DNA from 2 places in the Arthrobacter sp. NPDC056886 genome. Region 2 is predicted to be linked to the other one. Evidence: predicted binding sites of a transcription regulator. Region 2 holds the regulator's gene; the other holds the start of a gene.

Region 1 (7,100 bases), on a different contig from region 2:
ACAGGGTGGGCCTGTGTACCCGGCCGTGTACCGGATCCGCCCGCTGGGGATCCGGAGGTGGCTTACGCCGCCAGCGGCATCGCCTCATGGCGGGCCTCGACGACGATCGACTGCCCGTCGACCGAGACGGCCACCTGGCCGCCAGACTGAAGGTCGGACGCCACGAACAGATCCGCGATCCGGTCGTCCAGCTCGCGCTGGATCACGCGGCGCATCGGCCGGGCTCCGTATTCGGGCTCGTAGCCGCGTTCGGCGATCCAGTCGACAGCCGTTTCGCTGACCTCGAGAGTGATGCCCTGGGACTGCAGGCGGGCTTCGGTCTGGTTCAGCATCAGCCGAACGATCCGGCGCAGCTGCGCCTGGTCCAGCTTGCGGAACAGGACGATCTCGTCGATCCGGTTGAGGAACTCCGGCCGCATCGTCTCGCGCAGCCGGCCCAGCACCCGGTCCCGCAGCGCCTTCTCCGAGCCGAAGCCGTTGCCCTCGTCGGCCTTGGATACAAAGCCCATCGCGCCGCCCTTGCTGGCCAGGAACTCCGAGCCGAGGTTGGAGGTCATGATGATCACGGTGTTGCGGAAGTCCACCATGCGGCCCTGTCCGTCGGTCAGCCGCCCGTCGTCGAGCACCTGGAGCAGCAGGTTGAACACATCCGGGTGGGCCTTCTCCACTTCGTCGAGCAACACCACGGAGTAGGGGCTACGACGGACGCGTTCGGTCAACTGCCCGGCTTCGCCATAGCCGACATAGCCCGGAGGGGCTCCGACCAGCCGGCTTACGGTGTGCCGTTCGCCGAACTCGCTCATGTCGAAGCGCACCATTGCATTTTCATCCCCGAACAACGACCCGGCCAGCGCCTTGGCGAGTTCGGTCTTGCCCACACCCGTCGGGCCGAGGAACAGGAAGCTGCCGACAGGCCTGTCCGCGTCCCCCATGCCGGTGCGGCTACGCCGGACCGCCTTCGCGATCAGCGTCACGGCGTCGTCCTGCCCGACGATCCTCTGATGCAGTTCCTCCTCGAGCCTGGCCAGGCGTTCCCGGTCGTCTTCTGTGAGCCGGCTGGTTGGGATTCCGGTGGACCGGGAGATGATCCCTGCGATATCCGCTTCGCTGATGACGGCCTCGGCGCCTTCGGAAGCCTCAGGTGCACTGGAAATCGCAGCGGAGAGCTTCCCGTTTACTGCTTCGATCTCATCCCGCAGCCGCGAGGCCTCTTCATAGCGTTCCGTGGTGGCGGCGTCGTTCTTGGACTTTTCCAGGATTGCGAGCTGTTCGCGAAGAACAGCCACATCGGTCTGTGAGCCGAGTTTGATGCTCAGCCGCGCACCTGCCTGGTCGATGAGGTCGATGGCCTTGTCGGGCAGGAAACGGTCCGTCACGTAGCGTGCGGAGAGTTCGACGGCGGCGCGGATCGCCTCGTCGGTGTAGCGGACGCCGTGGTGTTCCTCGTACCGTCCGCGCAGGCCGTCGAGGATCTGCACGGCGTCCTCGATGCTCGGCTCGCCGACCTGTACGGGCTGGAAGCGGCGTTCCAGTGCCGCGTCCTTCTCCACCTTTCGGTATTCGTTCAGGGTGGTGGCGCCGACGAGATGAAGTTCACCACGGGCCAGGCGCGGCTTCAGGATGTTTCCTGCGTCCATGCCTTCCCCCGCGCCGCCGGCTCCGACGACCGTGTGGAGTTCGTCGATAAACAGGATGATTTCTCCGGCGCGTGAACCGACCTCGTCCATCGCCTTGGTCAGGCGCTCCTCGAAGTCACCGCGGTACCGCGTTCCGGCCAACATGGCCGGGAGATCCAGGGCAATGATGCGCTTGCCGCGGAGCTGTTCAGGCACGGCGCCTGCGATGATCGCCTGGGCGAGCCCTTCGATGATCGCGGTCTTGCCCACGCCGGCTTCCCCGACTAGGACAGGGTTGTTCTTGGTGCGCCGGGCCAGGATCTCGATGGTCTGCTCGATCTCGGCGCTCCGGCCGATCACCGGGTCCAGGCTGCCTTCGCGCGCATGTGCCGTGAGGTCGCTGCCGTAGGTGTCCAGGGTCGGGGTGTCAGACCCGGCGGCAGCTGCCTGCGACAGTCCGGGCTCCGCGCCGGTCGGCGTGGCCCCACGCCGAGCGGACTGCTCGCGCGGACCGGACTGCAGGGACTCCGGCGTCACCCCGGCCGCGGCGAGCACCTGCCCAGCCGGGGCCTCCTGGTTGACGACGAGCGCGAAGAACACGTGTTCGGGATCGATGTAGGTTGAGCCGAATGCCCGGGCAACCTGGTAGGCGTCGAGTAGGGCTCGCTGGGCCGACGGCGTCAGGGCCGGCGTCGTTTCCGCCCTGGCGGTTGCCTGCTCCGGGAGACGCTCCTCGGCCGCCGTGGCGATGGCAGCAGGTTCCGCGCCTGCGTGGCGGATGTAGTCGGCGGCCGGTTCCCTCTCGACCATGACACGCAGGATGTGCAGCGCGTCCACATGGATATGACCGTGCTTCGCCGCGAACTGTGCGGCACCCGCGAGCACGTCATGGGTGCGCCGGCTCAGCAGCCGGGTGATGTCCATCGGGTGCCCGGGGCCGGCCGCGCGCTGGCCCTGCAGGTAACGGGCAAGGAATTCGTCGAACGAGCCGTGGCCGGACTCCGCCGGCCCAAAAAATTCAGCCATGAAACCTCCGTAAGAGAGTTGAGTGTACTTGACTCAACGTTGGAAAAACGGATTTATTCCCGGGCGGCAGTGGGCAGGGTGCGGACCCGGGGGAATCGGGGGCGCCCCCGGTGCCTGGGCGCTGCTCAGGCTAAGGGCGCAACCCCGAGCGAGATCACTTCTGGTCATCGTCCCGGTGGGGAACGGCGGCCCTGCTGACCGGCCCCCTCGGCGGCTTGTTCGGGAACATGACTACTGGGCCATCTCCGCCTGGGTCCTGATCCTGCACAAAGGGCTAGCTCCGCCCCACAAGATCTAGCGTGGTCTGGAGCAACTGACCGGAACACGGGTCGGGCTGGGCCGCTGCAACGACAGCACCCATCCGCGCGCGCTGTGGCTTGTGGGAGCCATAAGGCCCCCAAGTTGCCGAAGGTTCGCAGCTTTGAGTAGCATGCCGAGTCGCTGACCCCCATGTTCGACAGGACAAGGCGTCTGGCGGGCGGCGCGTCCAATAGCAGGAAAGCACAATTCCCTCGGTCACGCGCTAGGGGATCAGCGACTCCCGCAGCTGTTGCAGCGCAACACGAACGACGGTCTCGGATCGGTGTATCTCCCTCACATTCATCCCGGTAAACTCCTTCACCGCGCGGCGCATGCTTTGCGCGTTGGTGAATCCGGACGATGCCGCAATTTCTGAGTAGGTTACCCCTTGCGCGTCGGCCTGAAGGAGGAGCTCCAGGGCTCTGCGTGTTCTCAAGGCGCGTATACGCTCACCCAAGTGGAGCTCTTCATTTTCGAAAAAATAGAACAGAGAGCGACGGGAGAGATTGAACCTTTCGGCGACCATTGCCACGTCCAGATTGGGGTTGCCATAGCTGGCATCAAGGTATTTCTTTACCGCCCGACTTAGGGCCGGTTTCTGCGCCTCATCGGCGACCGGCGTTTCAAGCAAGGAGCCCACCAGTGTTGCCATCACGGATCGGAGGATGTCTGCGGTTCCCGATGCCTCCCGGTCGATGCCGGGCCGCTTCCAACTCAACAGCGCAGGAATCACGAAAGTGCCCACGATCGGATGCTTTGCGAGGTCAGGCAGGCGAAGCAGGGAGCCTAGTCCGGCCTCGCTCACATCTAGGCTGCTGCGGTCGATGTTGATCTGCAAGGCGTGAAAGCCCTCGGGGGCATCGAAACTGCCGCTCAGAGAGGTATCGATGAACCTGACGGAGCCCGCTGCTACTGGCTCAGGCACGCCGTTGAGAGTCAGGGTTAGGGCCGGCGCTTTCCGGAAGTAGGCCAGGCGCAGATCCCTGGTGTCGGGATTCGGCGCCCACGAGCCCGATGCGGGGGCATTGTAGATTTCTATGAGGCTAAAACCTGGGCCGGCAAGACTAATGGCCGAAGGAGTGAAAGGCACGGGAGCAGCATGTGCCGACCTTTCCAACCGCATCGGAGCTTCGACAGCACTGCCGTACCAGGTTCGCCAATGTTCAAACCTTTGTTCGGGAGTAAGCCCCTCCGGCACTGCATAGCGTCGCAGATGACCGCTGTTCTCGGAAGCAGATTGAGGCATGCCATCCTCCTTTTCGCCAGCTGAACCTTTCTGGCCGTCCTGGGGGTGGCTCCGACTTCTGTGGAAGCGGTTGCGGTAGTTCGTAGGGCTGACCAGAAAGGACCTCAGCTATTAGGTCAATCTTACCTGTGTACGTTTTCGATTCGTGTGTCGATGCGTTTAGTGCCGGCGCCCCACACAACCGGTATGGGCCACCGTCTTGGCCTGGGCGAGTCTGCCGTTGGATAGGCACAGACTGGGAGGAACGACGCTATTCGCGTCCCCACACCCTGGCGTGCCTGTCTTCGACAATTTCGTTGGGAGACGTGGTCAAGGTAATGCGGGGTGCATTTGTTCGGCCGCGGCGTCACGGAGCGGCTTGGATGTCTGGGCGATGTGTTCCACGCTATCCAGACTGTCGGTATTTCGGTGTCCGCCGGGAGGCTGCCTGGTCGCGAAATCGTGGACTCGTTGAGGGGCGAGAGCATGCTCGATTGCCATGATGCCGGCCCCGACAACTCCTGCTTCAGCGCCCGTCTTGGACTGGGTGACATTGAGGTGCTGCGTGGCCAGGGGGGTGGACCTTGTGTAGACGGTTTCACGGATTCCGGCGATGAGATGTTCCCCCGACTGCGCCAGCGAACCGCCGACGACGATGAGTGAGGGGTTGATGATGCTCACACACATGTTGAGCATCTCGCCGATGTCGCGTCCGGCCTGCCGGACGGCTTGAATGGCGGCCAGGTTGCCGGATCGGACCAGGGATATGACGTCCGAGCCGGTAGTTGCCTGCAACCCTTTTTCGCGAAGGCTGGCTGCTAGTGCGGGGGCTCCCGCGATCGCTTCAAGGCATGCGGTATTCCCGCAGCGGCACTGGACTCCCGCCCCACGCGAAACGGCTATATGACCGACGTCGCCGGCCGCGCCGTCCGCGCCGCGCTGTAGCGTGCCGCCGCTGATAATGCCGGAGCCGATGCCTGTCGCGACCTTGAGGAAAATCATGTTGTCCTCGCCAGGCCAGCATGTTGCCCGTTCCCCAAGGGCCATGATGTTGACATCGTTGTCCACCAGCACCGGAACGTCGAACGTCTGCTGTACGTACGCCGGTACGTTAAAGCCGTCCCAGCCGGGCATGATTGGGGGGCTGGTCGGTTTTCCGGTGGAGTGTTCAACGGGACCGGGCAGCCCGATGCCAACAGCGACGATGTCCGTTGCCGGACGCTTGACCGTCTCCAAATGACCCTGCAGCGTCATCGCTAACCAGCCCAGAACAGCTTCCGGTCCGCACGAAATCTCAAGTCGTTCAGTGGTTTCCACGAGAATTCTTCCCGACAGGTCCGTGAGAGCCACGGTCGCGTGTGTGGCGCCGACGTCGGCCGCAGCGGCCAGCCTTGCACCGGGGTTGAAGGCTAGTCGCGCCGAGGGTCGGCCTCCAGTGGAAGCCGCATCCGACACGGGTACAACTAGCCCAAGTTCCAGGAGTGCTTCGAGGCGAGTACTGATGGCAGCTCGCCCCAAGCCCGTTATCCCGGCCAGGTCGGCCCTGGTTCGCGGGCGTCCGTCCCGCAGGATACGCAAAAGTTCGCCGGCACCGTTGTCCATGTCTCTCCGTTTCGGGGGCTCAAAAGAGGTGAATGGGGAGCATGAGGTCTTGACACCTCGCGCTCACAGGACCCCGAGGGGGACCTCATCTCCACTCAGTGTCAAGGTGCCCACTCGTTCCCGTCCACTCGTCGATGCCCATAGCATCAAAAAGTGCAACTTCGGTGTGCATTCAATCGCCAACAGCGTCAAAAGGTGCAGACTTTTGCTGGCTGTCTGACCAAAGCCACGTGGGGCGTGTCACTGTTTCGGCATGGAAAACGACAGAACCACGACAGCCCCCTCCCGGTTACGGGCCGGGTTCGTCGGTGCCGGGTTCATGGCTGAGGTGCATAGCAGAGCCGCCCGTGCCGCAGGGGTGGAAATCGCCGGTATCGCGTCCTCGAACCCTGCCAGTGCCGCCCGCGCCAAAGACCGCCTGGGCGTCGACCGGGCTTACGCCTCCGTTCAGGACCTGGTCCAGGACGACAAGATCGACGTCATCCACGTCTGCACCCCGAACGCTACCCACGTCGCACTGGCCGAGGCAGCGCTGAAGGCAGGCAAGCACGTTGTCTGTGAGAAGCCTCTGGCTACCAACGTGCTGGATGCCACCCATCTGGTGGAGCTGGCCTCTACGGCCGGGACGGTCGGGACCGTTCCCTTCGTCTACCGGTTCCATCCAATGGTCCGGGAGGCCCGGGAGCGCATCGCGTCAGGGCAGACCGGAAGGATTTCAACGATCCAGGGTTCCTATCTTCAGGACTGGCTGTTGTCCCGGGACGACGATAACTGGCGGGTTGACGCCGGAATCGGCGGGCCTTCCAGGGCATTTGCCGACATCGGATCCCACCTGTGTGACTTGATCGAATTCGTGACCGGGGACCGGATTTCACGCGTCGGCGCACTGAGCCGCACTCTTTTCACGGGCAGGGCAAACCACAAAAACGTCCAGACCGAGGACCTCGTTTCGGCTGTTTTCGCAACTGAGAACGGAGCCGTGGGAAATCTTCTGGTCAGTCAGGTTGCGCCCGGTCGGAAGAACCGCCTGATGATCGAGATTTCCGGTTCTGAAAGCACACTCCAGTTCGACCAGGAAGCACCCGAAACGCTGTGGCTGGGCAAACGGACCGGATCCCAGCTTCTTGTCCGCGACCCGGCTGCCTTGTCGCCAGATGCGGCACGGTTGTCTGTTGTGCCGGCGGGCCATCCGCAGGGTTACCAGGATGCGTTCAACGCATTCGTCGCCGATACTTACGCGGCAATCAGCGGAGATATCCGCGAGGGCCTGCCCACATTCCGCGACGGACTCAGGGCAGCCATTCTTACCGAGAGCATTATCGAATCGAGCA
Region 2 (7,100 bases):
TCTTCGGCGCCGTCAGCTTCGAAGTCTTCGGCCAGTACGGCGCCGGCACGTTCACTGCCCGGGAGGAGCTCTTTGGCCACCACCTCGCCGTGCTGGCCGACGTCGCCGGGCTGCCACCGGCCGGCTCCGCCCCGTGAACCGGGTTCCCCTGTTGCCCCGCGGTGGCGCTCGATAGACTGCCCCTGCGCCCGCACGGGCGCGCCCGATGCGTCCAGGAAGGATCCATCCATGTCTGAACAGAACAGGCCCGAAAACAACAGGCCTGAAGAGAGCATGTCTGAAGCGAACGTGTCCGGAAAAGCGGCGTCCCGAAACGCCGATGCGGGTCCCGCAGAGGATGAAGCGGAGGCCGCGGCACCAGAAGGGCAGTACGTCGAGGGCGACTACGGCTCCGCCGGCACGGCAGGCGAAGTCCCGCCCACGGCCGTCGAGGGAGAGTATGCGGCGGGGGACTACGGCAACGCAGGCGTGGCCGGAGCGGCCGCCGTCGGCGACGTGGAAGGCGACTATCCCGAGGGTAACTACGGCGAGGGTGGGGTCTCCGGTGAGCCGGCCCTGGCCGAGGAGGGGGAATACCCCGAAGGCGACTACGGGACCGCCGGAACGTCCCGTCCCCAGCAGGCCGGCCGGCCCGCCGCGGGCGAGCCTGCCCGAGACGACGGCGGCGACGACACCGCCCGGGGCGACAACTAGCGCGAATGAAGCGGAGGCGGCCAGCCGCCGCGGGCGCCGGCTGGCCTGCGGTGTGGTCTCTGCACAGGTTCGCGCAGGGCGAAACACTTACCGGGAAGTGCCGCACAGGGGCTGTGATCCGGGGAATCTAGGCTGCGATGAGGGGTCGCGGGCCGAATGCGGAAACAAAGTTGAGTCAATGTCGCTCAACTTTGAATTGACTTATGTTGGCGTCTCGGTAAAGTTGAGTCTAGATCGCTCAATAACGGTCGGACCATGCGGTTGATGCTGCTGTGGTCCGCGGCCATCTCCGCAAGATTCCCAGGAAAGTAAGGAAGCAATCCATGTCACGTGCAGTAGGTATTGACCTCGGAACCACTAACTCCGTCGTCTCCGTTCTCGAAGGTGGCGAGCCCACCGTCATTGCCAACGCCGAGGGTGGCCGCACCACGCCGTCGGTTGTTGCCTTCTCCAAGTCCGGCGAGGTCCTGGTCGGCGAGATCGCCAAGCGCCAGGCCGTCAACAACATTGACCGCACCATCGCCTCCGTCAAGCGCCACATGGGCACTGACTGGACCGTCGCCATTGACGACAAGAAGTACACGGCGCAGGAAATTTCCGCCCGTATCCTCATGAAGCTCAAGAACGACGCCGAGTCCTACCTTGGCGAAAAGGTCACGGACGCCGTAGTCACCGTCCCGGCCTACTTCAACGACGCCCAGCGCCAGGCCACCAAGGAGGCCGGAGAAATCGCCGGCCTGAACGTCCTGCGCATCGTCAACGAGCCCACCGCGGCCGCTCTGGCCTACGGTCTGGACAAGGGCAAGGAAGATGAACTCATCCTGGTCTTCGACCTCGGCGGCGGCACGTTCGACGTCTCCCTCCTTGAGGTCGGCAAGGACGAAGACAACTTCTCCACCATCCAGGTCCGCGCCACCGCCGGTGACAACCACCTCGGCGGCGACGACTGGGACCAGCGCGTCGTGGAGTACCTGCTGAACCAGCTCAAGGTCAAGGGCATCGACCTCACGAAGGACAAGATCGCCCTGCAGCGTCTCCGTGAAGCTGCGGAACAGGCCAAGAAGGAACTCTCCTCCTCCTCGAGCACCAACGTCTCCCTCCAGTACCTGTCCGTCACCCCGGACGGCCCGGTCCACCTGGACGAGCAGCTGACCCGCGCCAAGTTCCAGGACCTCACCAAGGACCTGCTGGGCCGCACCAAGAAGCCGTTCCAGGACGTCATCAAGGAAGCCGGCATCAAGCTCTCCGAGATCGACCACATCGTGCTCGTCGGCGGTTCCACCCGCATGCCGGCCGTCTACGACCTCGTCAAGGAACTGGCCGGAGGCAAGGAACCGAACAAGGGCGTCAACCCCGATGAGGTAGTCGCCGTCGGTGCAGCCCTGCAGGCCGGTGTCCTCAAGGGTGAGCGCAAGGACGTGCTGCTGATCGACGTCACCCCGTTGTCCCTTGGCATCGAAACCAAGGGCGGCATCATGACGCACCTGATCGAGCGCAACACCGCCATCCCCACCAAGCGGAGCGAGACCTTCACGACGGCGGATGACAACCAGCCGTCCGTGGCCATCCAGGTCTTCCAGGGTGAGCGTGAGTTTACCCGCGACAACAAGCCGCTGGGCACGTTCGAGCTGACAGGCATCGCTCCGGCTCCCCGCGGCGTCCCGCAGGTCGAGGTCACCTTCGACATCGACGCCAACGGCATCGTGCACGTTTCGGCGAAGGACAAGGGCACCGGCAAGGAACAGTCCATGACCATCACCGGCGGCACCGCGCTGTCCAAGGAAGACATCGACCGCATGGTCCGCGACGCCGAAGAGCACGCAGCCGAGGACAAGGCACGCCGCGAGGCGACCGACACCCGCAACACGGCCGAGCAGCTCGCCTACTCCGTGGACAAGCTGATCGCGGACAACGCGGACAAGCTGCCCGAAGAGGTCAAGACCGAGGTCAAGGCCGACGTCGATGCCCTCAAGAAGGCCCTCGAAGGCACCGATGACGCCGCCGTGAAGACTGCGTTTGAGAAGCTGCAGGCTTCCCAGACCAAGCTCGGCGAAGCCATCTACGCCCACGCCGGTTCCCCCGACGGCCATGCCGGCGCTCAGGGTGCCCCGGCAGGCGAGCCGGCAGCAGGCTCCAGCTCCAGCTCCGACGAGGACATCGTCGACGCCGAAATCGTTGACGAAGACGAGAAGAAGTAATCATGCCGCACCACGGTAACGAAGAAGAGCACGGTTCTTCCGAGAGCCGGAGCCAGGGCAACGAGCAGGAGAGCGAGCCGCAGAAACCGGTCATCCACGACAACCGCAAGGTTGACCCGAAGACCGGCCAGGCCCGCCACCCGGACCAGGAGCGCGCAGCCGCGGCAGAGTCCGACTCGGGGGACGCGCTCTCCCAGGCGGAGGACATCCTGAACAGCGTCGAGGTGCCTGCGGAGGAATCCGTGGCCCAGGGCGTGGGTGCCGCTGAGGCGGAGGAGCTCAGGAATGACCTCCGCCGCCTGCAGGCTGAGTACGTCAACTACCGCAAGCGCGTCGAACGTGACCGTGCCGTGGCGGGGGAGATGGCCGTCATCGGCGTCCTGAACTCCTTGCTTCCGGTGCTGGACGACGTCGACGCCGCCCGCCAGCATGGTGATCTCGCGGATGGTCCTTTCGCCGCGATCGCCGCCAAGCTGGAGGCTGCGCTGAAGACGTACGGACTGGTCCGCATTGATGAGACCGGCGTGGAGTTCGATCCGACCATCCACGAGGCCCTCATCCAGCAGCCCGGCACGGACATCGAAATCGACACCGTCAGCCAGGTGCTGCGCTCGGGTTACAAGTCCGGTGACCGCGTCCTCCGCGCGGCCCAGGTGATTGTGGCGGTTCCGGCGTAGTCACCTTCGGCCCTGCGCCTCGACGCCTTCGCTGATGAGGGGCCCCGCCCCTACGCGTGGAGGCAAAGTCCTAACGGACTTTGCCTCCACGCTCCGGCAGGCCCGATGCCACTCCCGGGCCCCTCATCCGCTCCGGCGTTCAGCGTTCGCGTCGCCTAAGGTGAGATGATCACAAGCTCGGAGCGATACATGGGCCCCGGGAGTGGCATCGGGCCTGTCGGAGCCGGATGCCTGGGGGATCGCAGATCCCAAGCCATCCGGCGAAGGGGCGGGGGCCCATGTATCGCTCAGAGCCCGCAACACAAAGAATTAGAGAGGAAACGCCATTGGCTAGCCAGGACTGGGTGGACAAGGACTTCTACAAGATCCTTGGTGTCGCCAAGGACGCTTCCGACGCCGACATCAAGAAGGCCTACCGCAAGCTTGCCCGGCAGCACCACCCGGACAGGAATGCCGGTGATGTCGCGTCGGAGAAGAAGTTTAAGGACATCTCCGAGGCCTATTCCGTGCTCTCGGATCCCGATGAGCGCCAGCAGTACGATGCCATCCGGGCCATGGGTGGCGGGGCACGCTTTGCTCCCGGCGGAAGCGGCGGCGCCCCTGGCGGAGCTGGCTTCGAGGACCTCTTCGGCGGGCTCTTCACCGGCGGCGGGGGGCGCCATTCCGGAAGCTACAGCACGGCCGGCGGCATTCCGCCCGAGTTCGCAGATCTCTTCGGCGGCGGCGGGTTCGGCGGCGGGGGCCAGACGTTCCAGCGGGCTCCGCAGAAGGGCGCGGACCGCACCGCGTCCACCTCGATCTCGTTTGCCGGGTCAATCCGCGGCACCACGATCGGCCTGCGTGAACCGGACGGTGAGGTCATCGACGTCCGCATCCCGGCTGGAATCAAGGATGGCCAAAAGGTCCGTGTCCGCGGCAAGGGACAGTACGCTGCCGCCGGCAACGGCGACCTCATGGTCACCGTCTCGGTGAAGCCCCACGAGTTCTACGTCCGCGACGGCGACAACCTCCGGATCCACGTTCCGGTCTCCTTCCCGGAGGCGGCCCTGGGCGCGGACATCGAGGTTCCGACAATCGACGGCGACAAGGTCAAGGTCAGGGTTCCCGCAGGGACCCCCTCGGGCCGCACGCTGCGCGTCAAGGGCCGGGGCGTCAAGCACGCCAAAGCCACCGGCGATCTGCTGGTGACAATCGACGTCGCTGTTCCGCGGAGGCTGAACAAGGAAGCGGAGGAGGCCGTGAAGGCTTTCGCCGCGGCCACCACCGATGAGGACGTCCGCGCGGGCCTGGCAGCCAAGGCCCGGCTCTAGGAACGGGATCCAGCCATGGCCATCGACTTCGATCAGCCGATCTTCGTCATCTCCGTTGCCGCAGAGCTGGCGGACATGCACCCGCAAACACTGCGCCAGTACGACCGGCTGGGCATCGTCTCGCCCAGCCGTGCCCCGGGCAAGTCAAGGCGCTACTCGCAGCGGGATGTGAACATGCTCCGCGAGGTCCAGCGGCTCTCCCAGGAGGGTGTCTCGCTGGAGGGCATCAAGCGGATCCTGCAGCTGGAGAACCAGGTGGCCGCCCTGCAGCGCCGGGTCAGCGAACTGACTGAGGAGGTGGGCCGGCGTCGCCAGGCCGCCGATTCGCGGATCTTTGCCGCCGGAACTGCCGGCGACGTCGTCAGTCTGGCCCGCGGCAAGCGCCCGCAGGCGCGGTCGCAGGCGCTGGTGGTGTGGCGGCCGCGGGGCCTCGACTAGGACAGGCCCCAGGAAAGCTCTGGGACAAACAACAGGATAAACGACACTGCCCGGGACCAATGGTCCCGGGCAGTGTCGTTGGTGCTGGCGGTCGGGTGCTGCCGGTGGCGCCTACTTGCCGGCTGCGATGAGCTCGTCGACGCTGGCCCTCTCGCGCTTTCCCCAGGTTTCCCGGGTGACCAGGGCCGCGATGAGTCCTATGGCTCCGCATGCCATGTAGACGATTGCCACGCCGCTCCAGCCCCAGGCGGCCGCCGTGGCTGCTGCGATGAGGGGGATGAAGCCGGAGATCGCGGCCGAGAACTGGTAGCCGATCGAGGCGCCGGAGGTCCGGGTGTTGGCGGGGAACAGCTCGGAGAACCATGCGCCCTGGGAACCGGCGAGCATATCGTGCAGGATCGGCAGCCCGATGATGTACACGAGGATAACCAGGAACGGGACGCCGGTGTTGACCATGAGGAACATCGGGAAGCCGAAGAGAATAATGCCGGCAGTGCCGACGAGGTAGAGCTTCCGGCGTCCGATCTTGTCCGTGAGCCGGCCCCAGAGGATGGTGGTCACCACGCCCAGTGCTGCGGCGAGCACCAGGCCGGTCAGGCCCGTCTGGCGGTCCACTAGCTTGTTGGCGACGATGTAGGAGAGCAGGTAGGTGACGATGACGTAGAAGCCGCCGGACTCTGCCAGCCGAAGGCCGATGACGCGCAGGATCGTGCGCCAGTCATTCTTGATGACGGTCAGGAGCGGGTTCTTGACGAGCTCGCCCTTGGCTTTCGTTTCCTCGAACTCGGGGGATTCGCTGACCTTCATTCGGATGATGATGCCGGCGATGATCAGGATTGAGCTGGCGAGGAACGGTACGCGCCAGGACCATTCGTTGTTCCAGCCGGTGGTGGCAAGGAAGACGAGGTTGGCCAGCAGGAGTCCGAGCGGGACACCGGCCTGCGGGATGCCGGTGTAGCGGCCGCGCTGTCGCCACGGTGCATGCTCAAAGGTCATCATGATGGCGCCGCCCCATTCGGCGCCGAAGGCCAGGCCCTGGATGATCCGGATCGCGACGAGCAGGATCGGTGCCAGGACGCCCACCTGCTGGTAGGTGGGCAGGACGCCGATCAGGAAGGTCGCGGCACCCATCACCAGCAGCGCACCGACCAGGACCGGTTTGCGGCCGTACTTGTCGCCGAGGTAGCCGCCGATCAGTCCGCCCAGCGGCCGCATGGCAAAGCCAACAGCGAGGGTGGCGAAAGCAAGCAGGGTGGCGGCGACGGGGTCCTGGCCGGGAAAGAACGCTGTGCCGAAATACAGTGCGGCGGCCGTGCCATAGGCCAGAAAGTCGTAGTTCTCGATGGTCGTTCCCACGGCGCTGCCGATCGCGACCTTAAGTTTGTCCGGCGAGCCCTGCTCGGCCTGCTTGGCGTGTGATTGCGTCATGGTGCTCATCAGCGTCCATATCTCCTTCGATATGGGACGGGAAGTCTTCCCTGTCCCGGGGTGCCCAGGCTCTGCACCGCCCGACGCCGGCTGCCGGCATCAGTGCGTTTGGTTCAGGTCCTTGGCGTTTTGAATGTTGTAAAAGCTGTGGATGTGCTCGCCCACCGCGCGCCTGGCCTCATCTGCGTCCCGCTGCCGGATGGCTTCGAGGATGTGCCGGTGTTCGCTGCGAACGACTTTCGCCGTCGCTCTCCAGTCCGCCAGGCGTGCGTAGGCTTCGATCATCTGGCGGTTGATGGCGGTCCGGAGGGAGCCCATCAGGTGGGAGGTCAACGTATTGCCAGTGGATTCAGCGA

Evidence for each region. Region 2 encodes HspR, which represses chaperone genes until heat shock. Its sites were predicted from a motif close to AAGTTGAGTCNNNNNGACTCAACTT; they were not measured.
Region 1: a site for HspR is predicted at 2,658-2,682, ahead of ACFRJ8_RS15630 (ATP-dependent Clp protease ATP-binding subunit). Genes of this name have one in related genera too.

Annotation. Positions count from the first base shown of each region.
Region 1 covers NZ_JBHUBT010000008.1:251,914-259,013, forward strand. The annotation lists gene ACFRJ8_RS15630 (ATP-dependent Clp protease ATP-binding subunit) at 63-2,642, opposite strand; gene ACFRJ8_RS15635 (helix-turn-helix domain-containing protein) at 3,166-4,188, opposite strand; gene ACFRJ8_RS15640 (ROK family protein) at 4,498-5,769, opposite strand; gene ACFRJ8_RS15645 (Gfo/Idh/MocA family protein) at 6,023-7,100, shown strand, end outside.
Region 2 covers NZ_JBHUBT010000004.1:266,160-273,259, reverse strand. The annotation lists gene ACFRJ8_RS09405 (TetR/AcrR family transcriptional regulator) at 1-137, shown strand, start outside; gene ACFRJ8_RS09400 (hypothetical protein) at 229-693, shown strand; gene dnaK (molecular chaperone DnaK) at 1,017-2,891, shown strand; gene ACFRJ8_RS09390 (nucleotide exchange factor GrpE) at 2,894-3,568, shown strand; gene ACFRJ8_RS09385 (DnaJ C-terminal domain-containing protein) at 3,895-4,878, shown strand; gene ACFRJ8_RS09380 (heat shock protein transcriptional repressor HspR) at 4,894-5,316, shown strand; gene ACFRJ8_RS09375 (MFS transporter) at 5,428-6,753, opposite strand; gene ACFRJ8_RS09370 (FadR/GntR family transcriptional regulator) at 6,844-7,100, opposite strand, start outside.